2 regions of the Gordonia metallireducens genome follow, and region 1 is predicted to be linked to the other one. Evidence: predicted binding sites of a transcription regulator. Region 1 holds the regulator's gene; the other holds the start of a gene.
The links. Region 1 encodes LexA, which represses DNA repair genes until DNA is damaged. Its sites were predicted from a motif close to CGAACANNTGTTCG; they were not measured.
Positions count from the first base shown of each region.

Region 2: the regulator LexA is predicted to act here: its motif matches at 3,626-3,639, upstream of LQD00_RS11325 (HNH endonuclease signature motif containing protein).

Region 1 covers NZ_JAJQJP010000057.1:198,147-205,675, forward strand. The annotation lists gene nrdR (transcriptional regulator NrdR) at 1-286, opposite strand, end outside; gene LQD00_RS22275 (LysM peptidoglycan-binding domain-containing protein) at 386-922, opposite strand; gene lexA (transcriptional repressor LexA) at 1,163-1,870, shown strand; gene LQD00_RS22285 (putative PEP-binding protein) at 1,875-3,548, opposite strand; gene LQD00_RS22290 (DeoR/GlpR family DNA-binding transcription regulator) at 3,699-4,469, shown strand; gene pfkB (1-phosphofructokinase) at 4,466-5,425, shown strand; gene LQD00_RS22300 (PTS fructose transporter subunit IIABC) at 5,495-7,529, shown strand, end outside.
Region 2 covers NZ_JAJQJP010000029.1:49,966-57,494, forward strand. The annotation lists gene LQD00_RS11300 (NCS2 family permease) at 1-70, shown strand, start outside; gene LQD00_RS11305 (MarR family winged helix-turn-helix transcriptional regulator) at 168-635, shown strand; gene LQD00_RS11310 (GNAT family N-acetyltransferase) at 669-1,919, opposite strand; gene LQD00_RS11315 (TrmH family RNA methyltransferase) at 2,060-2,914, shown strand; gene LQD00_RS11320 (DUF2537 domain-containing protein) at 2,911-3,210, shown strand; gene LQD00_RS11325 (HNH endonuclease signature motif containing protein) at 3,675-5,243, shown strand; gene LQD00_RS11330 (DUF6928 family protein) at 5,519-6,289, opposite strand; gene sepH (septation protein SepH) at 6,293-7,369, opposite strand.

The sequences.
Region 1 (7,529 bases):
CGCTGGCACGTACCGTGTCCTCGACCTGCTGGGCGAGCTGTGCCAGCGCGTCCTCGGCGACGTGGCGTCCCTGGCATGCGCGCCGGACGCCCCGCATCACCTTCTCGCGACTGAACGGTTCGGTGACCCCGTTGCGTTTGACCACCGCGAGCACTGCGCTCTCCACGGTCGAGAAGCGTCGCCCACACTCCACGCAGGAGCGGCGACGCCGGATGGCCTGCCCCTCATCAGCGACACGCGAGTCGATGACCTTGGTGTCGTCGTTCTTGCAGAAGGGGCAGCGCATCGTATCCTCACGCAGGTCACGGGACACTCTGATGCAGCCGGGCCGCATGCCAGGCCGGTAGTCGGCCGGTCCCTGTGACATCGAGGATACCGCCCGCGCTCAGTGATACCGGGGGGCGAGGAGGGGCTGGCCGACGCGAAGGCCGCTGGACGGGAGGTCGTTCAGCTGGATGATCTCGTCGACGACCGCCTCGCGGGGCATCTCCGGGGCGACGCGTGATGCGATGGTGCTCAGCGAGTCGCCCGAGCGCACGTGGACGACCTCGGTGCCGACCGAGGAAGGCGTGACCGTTGCGGCGTAGTTCTGCCCGACGACCGCGATGACCCACACCGCCAGGGCGAGTCCGACGCCGGCCAGGATTGCCGTCGCCGTGCGCCGGCGCCGGCGGATGACCGCCGAGGGGGCGGGCTGCGCGGGATGCTGGGCCGGGACGACGGGTCCACGACCGCGCAGGCCGACCGGCGAGGCGCACTGGGTGGAGGCGACCCGACGGACCCGAACCACCGACTCGGGCACCGGGCGGCCGTCGGCGGGACGGCGGCCGTCGCCGCGGCGCATCGGGCGCGGACGTTCCAGGATGTCACCGCGGACCGGATCGGTGGAGCGGACGGGGTCGATGAGAGTGGCGGTGCGCATGGTGCCCTCCGTGTTTCCGGTCGAACTCTGTCCGTGCGTCCGACTGCGTCGTCGGCGTTCGAACTGTTCGAGTGTCGATCACCTGTTCGATGAACTGATGTTCGAATTTGTAGCACGGCACTCCGACAATTGTCTCGCGACACGTCGAACAAATGTTTGATGCGGTCGGCATTCTGGGCTAGGGTCGTCGGCAGACAAGCGATCTACCAGCACGTTCGGAAATCGAGAGGAAGCCCGATCATGAGCGATGACGGCGGTAAGCGCACCGGAGCGCGGGGCGCCGACGAGCCCGTCACCCCGGCAGACATAGCGGCGGCCGAGGCCTCGCTGACGCCGCGGCAGCGCGGAGTACTCGAGGTGATCCGCAAATCCGTGCGCGAACGCGGTTACCCGCCGAGCATCCGTGAGATCGGTGACGAGGTGGGTCTCACCTCGACCTCCTCCGTCGCCCATCAGCTGCGGACACTCGAACGCAAGGGCCTGCTCAAACGCGACGCCAATCGTCCGCGGGCGGTCAACATCGCGCCGAGCGAGCCGCCGACGCCCACGTCACCGACCGGTGGCGCGCTGCCCGAGCCCACCTTCGTGCCGGTGCTCGGCCGGATCGCCGCAGGTGGTCCGATACTCGCAGAAGAAGCCGTCGAGGACGTGTTCCCGCTCCCCCGCGAGCTCGTCGGCGAGGGTTCGCTGTTCCTGCTGAAGGTCGTCGGCGAGTCGATGATCGACGCTGCGATCTGCGACGGCGACTGGGTGGTCGTCCGCCAGCAGAACGTGGCCGACAACGGTGACATCGTCGCCGCGATGATCGACGGCGAGGCCACGGTCAAGACCTTCAAACGCCAGAAGGGTCACGTCTGGCTGATGCCGCACAACGAGCTGTTCGACCCGATCCCGGGCGACGAGGCCGTCATCCTCGGCAAGGTCGTCACCGTGATGCGGCGAATCTGACCCCTCAGCTCTCGAGGACCGCGGCGGCAGCCGCGCGAGCCGCAGCCGGATCGGTGGTGGCGAGCGCGGCTGCCGCTGCGTTTTCGCAGGTTGCTCGCGTGACGCCGGCGAGCCGGGCACCGACCGCAGCGGCCGCCACCGGAGCACTCGACAACGAGGTCACCCCGAGTCCGACGAGCACACAGGCGAGGATCGGGTCCGCCGCCGCCTCGCCGCACACGCCCACCGGTTTCCCCTGATCCCGTCCGGCCCGCGCGACCGTCGCGATGAGGTGCAGGACGGCCGGCTGCCACGGATCGGTCAGGGATGCGAGGTCGGCCGACATCCGGTCGGCGGCCATCGTGTACTGCGTGAGGTCATTGGTGCCGATCGAGACGAAATCGACCTCGGACAGGATCGCCGGCGCGAGGATCGCGGCGGCGGGGACCTCGATCATGACCCCGGCGGTCAGTCCCCGTTCGCGCACCTGCGCGGCGAAGGCCGCCGCCTCGGCCGGTGAGGCGATCATCGGCGCCATGACCCAGGGGCTCGTCTCGGAGCCCTCGGCGGCGCGCGCGATGGCGTCGAGTTGGTGGGCGCGGATCTCGGGGTGCGCCAGGGCGATCCGGTCGCCGCGAACACCGAGAGCCGGATTGGCCTCCTCGGGCTGGTTCACGAAGCGCAGCGGCTTGTCCGAGCCGGCGTCGAGGGTGCGGATGACGACCTTGCGGCCGCCGAATGCGTCGAGGACCTCGCGGTAGATGTCCGCCTGCTCCTCCACCGTCGGTTCGTCGGCGCGTTCGAGGAAGGCCAGTTCGGTGCGGAACAGTCCGACACCCTCCACCGCATGGTCGGTGGCCGCGCGGGCCGACGACCCGTCGGCGACGTTGGCCAGGATCGCCACCTCGACACCGTCGGCGGTGCGTCCCGGACCCGACCAGCCCGCGACCAGAGCCGCCTGACGGGTGTGCTCGTCGACGCGGGCGCGCGCTGCGGCGTCATCGGGTTCCACGACGACCTCACCGGTTGTCCCGTCCACGAGTATCACCGTGCCCGAATCGATCTCGTCCAGGCCGGGGACCGCGACGATGCACGGGATGCCGAGCTGCCGGGCGATGATCGCGGTGTGGCTGGTGGGCCCGCCGAGGCGGGTGACGAGCGCGATGGTGGTGGCGGGATCGAGCCCCGCGGTGTCGGCGGGCGCCAGGTCGTCGGCGAGCAGGACCGACGGCACATCCGGCGTGGGCACTCCGGGCTCGGGCAGGCCCAACAGCTCGGCGAGGATGCGGTCGCGGACGTCGTTGAGATCGGTGACGCGCTCGGCCATGAGTCCACCGAGCTTGGTGAACACGGCGGCGAACTGTTCGGTGGCGGCGACCGCTGCCGACGGGGCCGAGGCCCCCTTGGCGATGAGTCCCGAGGCGGCACCGATCCACCCGCGATCCTCCGCGAGTCCGGCGGTGGCGGTGAGGACCTCGGCGGCGACACCGGTGTTCTGGGATGCACGCTCACGCAGACGCGCGGCGACCGCAGCCGCGGCGGCGGTGAACCGTTCGGCCTCCGCGGCGCGCTGGTCCTCGGCGATCTCGACGCCCGCGCTCAGCGCCTCCGCGGAGTGGTCGGGTCGGCGTCCCGGCCAGAGCGCGGGCCCGAGAGCCACACCACCGACGACCGGCGTCCCCGTCAGATTCTGCGTCATGTGACCACGGTTACAAATTCTTCTTGACTTGTCAACACAAACAGGCGTAAACACAGTTACTACAACACGCAAAGCAACATGTTCCCACATTGACGAAGTCAATCAGGGCCTTCGGACACGAGCCACGGGAACGATCAGAACGGAGCCGGTGTGTACGCCGAGGAGAGACAGCAGGCCATCGCCGAGGAAGTGCGCGTCGCAGGACGCGCCTCGGTCGCCGAGCTCGCCGCGAAGTTCGACGTGACGAGTGAGACGGTCCGCCGCGACCTCGCGGTCCTCGAACGCGCCGGGCACCTGCAGCGCGTCCATGGCGGCGCCGTCCGCCCCGAGGTCCTGCGAGTGATCGGTGAACTCGGCATCGACGAGCGTGAGACGGAGCAGACCGAGGAGAAGGCCGCGATCGGCCGTGCCGCTCTCCGCTTCCTCCCGCCCGACGGCGGGTCGGTCCTCTTCGACGCCGGTACCACCACCTTCCGGGCCGCCGAGGCCATGCCGCGCGACCGCGACCTCACGGTGGTCACCAACAGCCTCCCGATCGCCGGGCTGCTCGCGGGCCACCACGCCGACGGTCTCCACGCCCTCGGCGGTCGCGTCCGCGGGCTCACCCAGGCGACGGTCGGCGCCGAGACGGTCGCCGCCCTGGGACGCCTCCGCGTGACGACCGCGTTCATCGGCACCAACGGGCTGAGCGAGGCGCACGGACTGTCCACCCCCGACCCCGACGAGGCGGCCGTGAAGTCGGCGATGGTCGCCGCGGCCCGACGCGTCGTCGTCCTCGCCGACAGTTCGAAGATGGAGCGCGAGGAGCTGTCCGGTTTCGCCGGCATCGACGACATCGATGTCCTCATCACCGATTCCGGCATCGATCCGGAGTTCTCCGCCGCATTGTCGGCCCGCGGCGTCGAGGTCGTGATCGCGTGATCCTCACCGTCACCGCCAATCCGAGCGTCGACCGGACCCTCGAACTCGCCACCCCGCTGCGACGCGGCGAGGTCCAGCGGGCCGGCATCGTCCGCGCCGAACCGGGCGGCAAGGGCGTCAACGTCGCCCGCACCGTCGCCGCCGCCGGACTCCTGACCCGGGCCCTGCTGCCCGCTCGCGCCGGCGACCCCCTGCTCGCCGCGCTCGACGACCTCGGGCTCCCCTACGACGCCGTCCCCGTCGACGGCGAGGTCCGTTCCAACGTCACCATCGCCGAATCCGACGGCACCACCACCAAGATCAACGCGCCGGGCGTGACCCTGACGGCAGCTCAGCTCGAGTCGCTGTCCGCTCTGATACGGACCCACGCGAACGGTGCGGACTGGGTCACGCTGTGCGGATCGCTTCCGCCCGGCGTGCCGGAGGACTGGTACCGGACAGTGGCCGACGCGTTGGTCACCGCCGGATGCCGGGTGGCCGTGGACACCTCGGGAGCACCGTTGCGCGCCGCCGCAGCCGGACGCGTCGACCTGATCAAACCCAACGAGGACGAATTGGCCGAGCTCACCGGCGCCGATGCCGCCGAGCTCCGTGATTCCCTGTCCCGCAACGATCTCCGGCCGGTCGTGACCGCGTCACAGGACCTCGTCGAGCAGATCGGCGGCAGCGTCCTGGCAACGCTGGGAGCACGGGGTGCCGTCCTCGCCACCGCCGCGGGCACCTGGTGTGCGACCCCACCACCGATCGTCCCGCGCAGCACGGTCGGTGCGGGTGACTCGTCCCTGGCCGGCTTCCTCATCGCCCGGACACGCGGTGCTTCCGCTCCGGAATGCCTGCGGTCCGCTGTTGCCTACGGTTCGGCAGCCGCCGCGCTGGCCGGCACCGCCGCCCCCACCCCCGCCCACCTCGACCTGTCCGGGGTCACGGTCACGGAACTCTCCGGGGCCGGCCGATGAGATGACCCCGATCCCACGCCCCCAGCAGAACCCGCACCACACCAACCCTCCATTGCCGAAGGACATCTCATGACCGAGCAGATCATCACCGCGCAGACGGTGAGTCTCGACGTCGACGCCGGCGCCGACCCCGCCGCCGTCATCACCACCCTCGCCGATGCTCTGGCCGCTGCCGGACGGACCACCGATCCCGCCGACCTGGCCCGCGCCGCACTCGAACGGGAGGCCAAGTCCGCCACCGGACTTCCCGGTGGCATCGCGATCCCGCACGCACGCACCGCGTCGGTGACGTCGGCGAGCCTCGCCATGGCTCGCCTGTCCCGCAAGGTCGACTTCGGCGCACCCGACGGCCCGGCCGATCTCGTCTTCCTCATCGCCGCCCCCGAGGGCGGTGCGGCCGCGCACATGAAACTGCTGAGTTCACTGGCGCGCTCGCTCGTCCGCCCCGACTTCGTCGCAGCCCTCCGCGAGGCCGAGACCGACGACCGCGTCATCGAACTGGTCACCGACGCCGTCGACCCCGACGCCAAGAAGAAGGCCACTCCCCCGGCGACTGCCGAGACCACGGCCGACGCCGCGACGCCCGCAGAGAAGCCCACCGAGAACCGGCCGCGCATCCTCGCGATCACCGCCTGCCCCACCGGGATCGCGCACACCTACATGGCCGCGGACGCACTGAAGTACGCCGCCGAACGCGCCGGCGTCGACTTCGCGGTGGAGACCCAGGGCTCCTCGGCCACCACCCCGTTCGATCCCGAGGTGATCGCGTCCGCCGACGCCGTCATCTTCGCGACCGACATCGGGGTCAAGGGCAAGGGCCGCTTCCACGGCAAGCCGGTGATCGCCTCGGGCGTCAAACGCGCCATCAACGAGCCCGACACGATGATCGCCGAAGCCGTTGCCGCCGGACAGAATCCGGATGCGGCGCGGGTGACCGACGACGGTGGCACCGACACCGCCGCGGCCGGGTCCTCGTCGGGTGTCGGACTGGCCGCGCGCACCCGCCAGGCACTCATGACCGGCGTCAGCTACATGATCCCGTTCGTCGCCGCAGGCGGTCTGCTCATCGCCCTGGGCTTCCTGCTGGCGGGCTACGAGATCGCCAACAGCACCCTGGACGCCGGTGGTTCCCTCGACGACGCCGCCTTCATCGCCCTCAACAACAGCCTCTGGGATCTCCCCTCCGGGGGTCTCCTCCAGTACCTCGGTGCGGTGAGTTTCGCGATCGGGTCGGGGGTGATGGGACTCGCCGTCCCCGTCCTCGCCGGGTACATCGCCTTCGCCATCGCCGACCGTCCCGGCATCGCACCCGGTTTCGTCGCGGGCATCGTGTCGCTCGCCGTCGGAGCCAGCTTCATCGGCGCGCTCATCGGCGGCCTGATCGCCGGCGCGGCGTGCCTGTGGATCTCGCGACTCCCGGTTCCGCAGTGGGCCCGCGGACTGATGCCGGTGGTGGTCATCCCGTTGTTCGGCAGCCTGATCGTCGGCGGCCTGCTCTACCTGGTCCTCGGCAAGCCGCTCGCCTGGCTGACCGAGCAGATGAACTCCGGACTCGAGAGCATGTCCGGCGGATCGGCCGTCGTCCTGGGCATCGTGCTCGGCCTGATGATGTGCTTCGACCTCGGCGGCCCGGTCAACAAGACCGCCTACCTGTTCGCCACCGCCGGCATCGCCGACGCCGCAACCGCAGGTCCCGCACAGTTCCAGATCATGGCCGCGGTCATGTGCGCCGGCATGGTCCCGCCGCTCGCGCTGGCGCTCGCGACGGTGCTGCGGCCCGGCCTGTTCACCGAACCCGAACGCGAGAACGGCAAGGCCGCATGGCTTCTCGGTGCGTCGTTCATCTCCGAGGGCGCCATCCCGTTCGCGGCGGCCGACCCGTTCCGCGTCATCCCGTCGATGATGGCCGGCGGCGCCCTGTCCGGCGCGCTGATCATGACATTCGGTGTCGAGCTCCGCGCCCCGCACGGCGGCATCTTCGTCTTCTTCGCCATGAACAACTGGGTGCTGTTCCTCGTCGCCCTGCTCGCCGGCACCGTCCTGAGCGCGGTCGTGGTGATCGCGGCGAAGCAGTTCGGCAGGACCCGCGAGATCGCCGCGGCCG
Region 2 (7,529 bases), on a different contig from region 1:
CCTGTGGCTGGTGGCCGCCGTCTTCGCCGCCTACTTCGCGCGGGGACCGATCTCCGACCTGATCGGCTAACGCGTGTAGTCAAAAATTGCGACCGGTTTGTCATCCAGCCGGGTCAATTTGCATTGCTTAAGGTTCGACGGCGATTTACATGCCTTACGCTGGGGCAATGCATTCGCCGTATGGTGACGACGGAAGTCTCTCCGGGGACTTGTCCCTCGCCGTGGTACGACTCGCGCGCCGTCTGAGAGGGCGTCGCGAGAACAAGTTGGTCTCGCTGACGCAGCTCTCGGCGCTGTACACGCTGCATCACGAAGGCCCGATGACACCCGGCGCCCTCGCCGCGGCCGAGCGGGTTCGCCCGCCGTCCATGACAAGGGTCATCGCGTCGCTGTCCGACCTCGGGATGATCAAACGTGAACCGCACCCGACCGACGGCCGACAGGCGATCGTGACGCTGTCGCCGTCCGGCGTCGAGGTCATCAAGGAAGAGCTGGCGGCACGTGAGGCTTGGCTGAGCGACCGTCTGCGCGAACTCACGCCCGGCGAACGGGACGCCCTCCGGGAGGGCGTGAGGATCTTCAACAAGATCCTCACCAAGCCCGACACCGAGATACCTCGACCCCGGGCGGTCTGATCGCTTCCTGAGGAGTCCGGAGCTTGCGAAGGGCTAGAAGAAGGTGCCGGAGAACGGTGCTCGATCGGTGGTGAAGGCCTGGTCCAGAGCTCGAAGCGTTGTCGGGGAGTCAACGCGGAGCCGGCCGGCCGCCGCAAATGCCGACGGGCGGGTACCGCCGAGGTAGATGCTCGACAGCGCCGAGGTGTCCATCGACACCGTCGGTGTCGCGGTCTCGGGCGCCGGGGCGACGATGGCGTCGCCACCGCGCGCTGACACCGTGAACACCCCTCCGCGACCGCGGAACTCGTCGGTGACCTCGATGACGACGTCGAGGTCGGCGGCGTACTTCCGCGATCCCAGTGCTGCCGGGATGTCGAGGATGCGCAGCCACATCTCGTCACGCAGGCCGGTGATCGACACTGCCCGGGCGTTGATGAGCTTGTGCCGCAACGGATCGTCGACCGGGATGGTCGCGGTGAGCGACGGGATCAGGTCGAGACTGGTCAGCACCCGCCACAGGTCGGTGTGGGCGTCGTCGGTGACGGCGAAGACCTCGTTGACCTCGCCGCGGACGCCACCGTTCTCGTTCTTGTAGATGCGGTAGCTGGCGTAACCGTCGTCGTGCAGCAGGTAGTGCAGTCCGCTCGCGGGCAGCGGGCGTTCCGACGGGCGGTCGGCGAGGATGGGTGCCCACCAGGCGGGGGTGCGGGTGAGTGCACCGGGGGTGGTGAGGGTCCAGCGCGCGTGGAGATCGGGGACGGCCGCCGCGATCTCGGCGGGGTCGGCGAACCGCACGGTCGCGTCCTTCGGCTGGTCGCCGCGGAGCGGGGCCTGGCCGGGCGTGATCGACACGGTGTTGGAGAAGCAGGCCGGACCGAACCCGAAGCGCTCGTAGATGGTGCCCTCGCTCGCGGTGAGGATCGCGAACGTGTAGTTCTCGGCCTCCCACTGCTCGAAGAGCTCGGTCAGCATCGTGCGCAGGATTCCCCGACGACGATGCGTCGAGGCCACCGAGACCCACGACAGACCGGCGGCGTCGGCGACACCTGCACCGGGCAGCGACATCGACATCCGGTAGAACATCGACACCCCGACAAGGGGCTTCGACGGCAGGCCGGTGTCGCGCACCAGGACGATGTCGTCGTCGGCGACCTTGCCGCGAAGGTCGGCGCGCTCGTCGTCGGGCAGCGGATTGCGCATCGCGAATGCGCGGGCATCCGTGGTGATGATGTCGTCCCAGTCGGCGTCGGTGGCGCGCTTGAGGGACAGACGTGACTGAGATGTCGAGCCGCTGTTGGTCACGTCCTCAACGTTTTCACATCGCCGCGTCTCGGGCATTCATTGGGTCTTGTACCGGGTGTCAACCTGCCGGCCGAGTAGGTCCGAGGCGTCAGCCGAGGACCGTATCGAGGTCACGGCGGTCCGGGTGGCACACTGTTGCGGTGCCCGGGCTCGCAGTGGAAGTGATCGACATCGACGACCCGCAGGATCCCCGGGTCGAGGACTTTCGAGACCTCAACTCGGTGGACCGCCGGCCCGACCTCCCGGTGCTGCCCGGCGGCCGGCCAGGACGTGGCCTGGTGATCGCGGAGGGCGTGCTCGTCGCGCAGCGCATGATCGCCTCGCGATTCTCGGCCCACGCCTTCCTCGGCGTCGACAAGCGCCTCAAGGAACTCGACGACGATCTGCGCGACCCGTCGCTGTCGGGTGTCCCGTTCTTCCGCGCCTCGGCCGAGGTGATGGCCGAGATCGTCGGGTTCCATCTCAACCGCGGAGTCCTCGCCGTCGCGCGACGCCCCGAGGTGTTGTCGGTGCCCGAGATCCTGGAGACCGCGCGCACCGTCGCGATCCTCGAAGGCGTCAACGACCACGAGAACATCGGCTCGATCTTCCGCAATGCCGCCGGCCTCGGAGTCGACGCCGTCCTGTTCGGTCAGGGCTGCGCCGACCCGCTGTACCGGCGCTGCGTGCGGGTCTCGATGGGTCACGCCCTGCTGGTGCCCTTCGCGAAGTTCGACGAGTGGCCGCGCGGACTCGACGAACTGCGCTCGCGCGACTTCCGTCTCGTCTCGATGACCCCCGACCCTGACGCCGTGACGCTCGCCGAGGCGGTCGACGCCGAGAAGGTCGCCTTCCTCGTAGGCGCCGAGGGTCCGGGTCTCACCGCGTCGGCGATGGCGGCGACAGACGTGAAGGCCCGCATCCCGATGAGTCGCGGAACCGATTCGCTCAACGTCGCGACAGCCGCCGCCGTTGCGTTTTACGAACGCGTCCGATCGGGCACGATGGGGGAGTGAACACCCCCGAACCGTTCGATCGGACCGCGGAGCCCACGCCCTGGGCGCTCGGGATCATCGTGTCTGCGGTGTGTGCGCTCTTCGGCGCCTTCGTGCTCGTCGGGATCTACGAACTCATCGGCGGCATCCTGAAGTTCCTCGGCATCGCAGCGGTGCTCATCGTCGCCGGCGGCCTCGGCTGGACCCTCTGGGAGTTCCGCTACCGCTACGTCTGGCGCTGGATCGTGTGGGGTCTTCTCATCGGCTTTCTAGCCGGGGTCACCTCATCGATCGCGCTGTTGATCATGGGTCGCTGACCGTTCTGTTATCTAGCTATTTAGCTATCTATCTAGCTAGGTAGCTAGGTAGCTAGCTAGCTAGCTATTTCCCTAGCTCGCCTAGGTAGCGAGCGGTCGTTCTGCTTCCTGAGTAGCGAGCTTGCCGGGCGGTCGTTCTGCTCCCTGAGTGGCGAGCTTGCCGGGTGGTCGTTCTGCTCCCTGAGTGGCGAGCTTGCCGGGTGGTCGTTCTGCTCCCTGAGTAGCGAGCGTGTCGGGCGGTCGTCGTGCTCCCTGAGTAGCGAGCGTGTCGGGCGGTGTTCTGCTCCCTGAGTAGCGAGCTTGCGAGCGTATCGAAGGGACAACCACCAACGCCCAATACCAGATGCCACCGACAACTTCGGCGATCGCGATGGTCTCGGCAATCGTTGCACAGCAACAAGTTTCGGAGTACAGTCGAACATACATTCGAAAACTGTCTCCGGGGGGTGACCGTCTTGACCGAGATGTCGCAGTCCGACGCCCCGGTTTCGCGCGCTTGTGAACTCGTGCAGGAATCGCATCGGATCACCGCCGAACTCCAGGCCGCCGATCTGACGCAGTGTTCGGATGCCGAACTCGTCGACGTCGCTGTCGAGACCGAACGTGCCATGGCGCGACTGAGTTTCGCCGGTGACCGTCAGATCGTCGAAGCCACCGAACGAGATCTGCCCCGTAAGACCGGTCACCGCAGCGTCATCCAGTTCATGACTCACCGGTTGCGCGTCGCCGAACCGATCCGACGCCGCAACCAGATGTCCGCCACCGCAACCTTTCCCAGCCACACCGGCGAGCAGCTACCGCCGCAGCATCCCGCCCTGGCCGAGGCGTTCGCCGGTGGCCGTGTCGGGCCTGCGCACGTGCGAGCGGTCGTCGAGGTGCTCGAGCAGATCCCGCACGCCGTCGACCACGACATCAAAGTCGCCGCCGAACGACAGATGGCCGAGATCGCCATCGACCACACCCCAGCCGACATCACCGCCCTCGGCGCGCGGCTACTGGCCCACCTCGACCCCGACGGCACACTCGCCGACGACACCGACCGCAAACGCCGCCGCAACCTGTCAGTCCACCGCCAACGCGCCGACGGCACCGCCAAGATAACCGCCAACCTCACCCCCGAAGCGCTCGCCCGGGTCACGATGCTGCTCGCCGTGTGGGCCAAACCCGGCATGAACAACCCCGACGACCCCGACTCGCCCATCGGTTCTATTGAGGACGCCGATCCGGAGATGGTCGAAGCGGCTGCCGCGCGCGATGACCGCACCCCCGCCCAGCTCAACCACGACGCCGTCAACGCACTCCTCAAAGCCGTCTTCGACGACGGCCTCCTGGGTAAGAGTCACCGCGGGTTGCCGACCCAGCTGATCATCAAAGCCGACCTCACCGACCTCCGCCGCGAAGCCGGGTTCGCCACCACCGCCACCGGCACCCCGATCCCCATCCCCGACCTCATCAACATGGCCGCCGATGCCCAACCCTGGTTGGCGGTGTTCAAAGACGCCACCGCCGTCCCGCTGTACTTCGGCCGCGGCAAACGCCTGGCCACCCGGGAACAACGACTCGTGTCCTTCGCCCGACCCGACGGCGAGAACTGCTCCACCCCCGGCTGCGGCCTGGCCGCCGCACACGTGGAAATGCATCACGCCCAACTCGACTGGGCCGACGGCGGACTCACCGACATCACCGACCTCGCCCCGGCGTGCCCGAAACACAACCGCATGGTGAGTAACCAACCCGGCGGCTACACCACCCGCATGGTGCGTGAAGGACCCGACGAAGGGCGCTGCGCCTGGCGGCTCAACGCCGAACCCGGCGCACCACCGAATCCTGAACGCATCAACCGGCGACCCGACATACCCCGCCGGTTCGCCGAACACCTCCAACAAGTGCGCACCGAGATCCACGGACCCGACACCGAGTCCGGCGATACCCCACGCCTCCAGATGCGTCAGGTCATCGACCTGCGCATCGCCTCCGACGCCGAAGCCACCCTCGCCTCGATCCTCCTCGCGGCGGCGTACCCGCGCAGCTGACCCAGCGAGCCTCGAAGCTGGTGAACCGGCCGTCGTCAGGGTCGAACGGGTCCGCTCCCTGAGAAGCGCCCAAATCCCGACTGCCGAACCTCAACTCGACCGGCCGACGTCGATCGAAGTCTGCCGGTCGGGTTGACGTCGACCGGTAGTCAGGTGGGCGACGGTGTTTCACCAGGCCTCAGAGGCTCGCTGCGCTCTCAAGCCGCAGGGAGCGAGGGTGACGCATGTAAACGCCCCCATGCCTCAGAGGTTGAGACCGGGCGATCGTCCTCGACCTAGAACCCGAAATACTCCCGGAACCGTCCACGCTTGCGAGGTGCCCCCGCGGGCGCGCTGCGGTCCGCGCCACGCGCGGCGGTGGCTCGCCGGTAGTTCTCGAAATCGTCGGCGGTCGGCTCGTATTCCGCGGGATGGAGTGCGAAGCAGGTGACGGTGATGTCGGCCGGATCGAGGTCCGTCGCCGCGAGGGGGTGGGTGTAGCGGAACCCGAGCCAGGACCGGTTGGCCTCCTCGGCGAGCTGCGCCGGATGGAAGGGGAGTGCCATACCTTGGTTCGGCACGCCGTCGGCGTAGGTGAGAGGGAACTCGCCGCCCCAGAACGGCTTCTCGAAGGTGAACGGGAGGCCCTCGTCCTCGTGGATGGTCACCGGGTCGGCGGAGAACGAGCGTCGAAGTGACCCCGACTCCCATCGCGCGAATGCGCCGAACGATGTCTCGGGTTCGGTGTAGAGCAACGTCGTCACCGTGCTCGGACGGATCGCGGTCAGCGTTCGGGTCAGCATCGAGGGGGTCGCCGTCTCGAACAGTGAACACGAGACCACGGCGAGCGAGCCGTAGAAGCCGGCGTAGACGTGGTGGTCCTTCGCCGCGGCCGCGGTCGCGAGGTCGGTGTCGACGAGCGGGACGAGCACGCTGTCGCCGTAGATCTTCGACGCGAGCTGCTGGGCGTGCTGATGGTCATGCTGTGGAGCGCGCACGACGGTTCGGAGGTCGTCGGCCGGATCAGGGGAGTCGATGAACCAGACGGTGGCGGCGCGTGCCGACATCGATCAGCTGTTCCCGTTGCTACGTACGCCGAGCAGGACGTCCTCCCAGGCGGGCACGGCGGGCTTGCGGGTCTTCTTCTTGCGCGGACGGTCGGCGTGGGCCGGTCCGGAATCGCGGGTCGCCGACGACTCCGATGAATTAGGAGTGCTGTCCGGGGTGGCCGCCGGCTCGGCGTCGGTGGTCTCCCGGAGTGCGGGTTCGGCGGGCTCGTCCTCGACATGTGCCTCGACCGGGGCGGCCTCGACGGGTGCCTGTGCGACGGGAGCGGAGATCGGGGTGACCGGAGCCGGCGGCGTGCGCTCGTCGGTCTCGTCGTCGTCGAACCCGAAATCCAGGGGGACGGTGCCGTGGTCGTCGTCCGCAGTGCGACGTTCCTGGCGGGCACGCTGAGCACCGATGAGGGAGTTGGCGTCGATGGTGACTTCCTCACGCCCGGCGGACGTCGTCTCGACGGCAACCTCCGGTGCGGCGACAGGAGTGAGTCGACGCCGCGGCGCGATGGTCTCGGGGTGTGTCAGTTCGTCGGCGAGGTCGTCGAGCGGGTCGACGGTGCCGCCGTGGGTGCCGGGCTGGTAGCGCCAGTGTGCGAGGTTGTCGGTGCGTCCGACGCTCCAGGCGACCTGCACGACCCAGTAGCCGCTGTCGTCCTTCCAGGCGTCCCAGTCGGCGTCGGCCGGGTTGTGACCGTAGGCGACGAGACCTTCAGCAACGGATTCGGCGAGTGTCGCGACGGCCGGGCCGTCGTGCCGGATCGGGTGGGCCGCACCGGCGAGCTCGGTGGCGCGGCTGCGCTCGAGGAGCACCGGGTGGGCGAATCGTTCGATCTTGTCGACGCCCACACCGGCCGCGGCGGCGACCTCGGCGACGGAGGCACCCGCACGGATGCGTGCCTGGATCTCTCGTGGCCTCAATGCACTTTCCATCTCGATCTCGATCTGTCCCAGCCTGGTGATGTCGCCGCGGGCCGCGGCGCGAAGGCGTTCGTCGGAGGCGATCCGGAATTTCTCACCCGATTGAGGGTCTTGGCAGATGACGTGGGAACCATCGGTTTCCACTCCGACGACGCGGAGCTCACGCATCTGCTCCTCCTCCGGTGGGTTCATGCATTGGGGTCACATTAACTCACCGATCTGCCGATTCACTGTGGGACACGCGGTAAAACCGCAGTTCAGAACGCGTGGGGCCGTTGCGACACCAGCGATGGGTGCGTCGTATGTGGTCTGTGGTGTCCAGGCTACC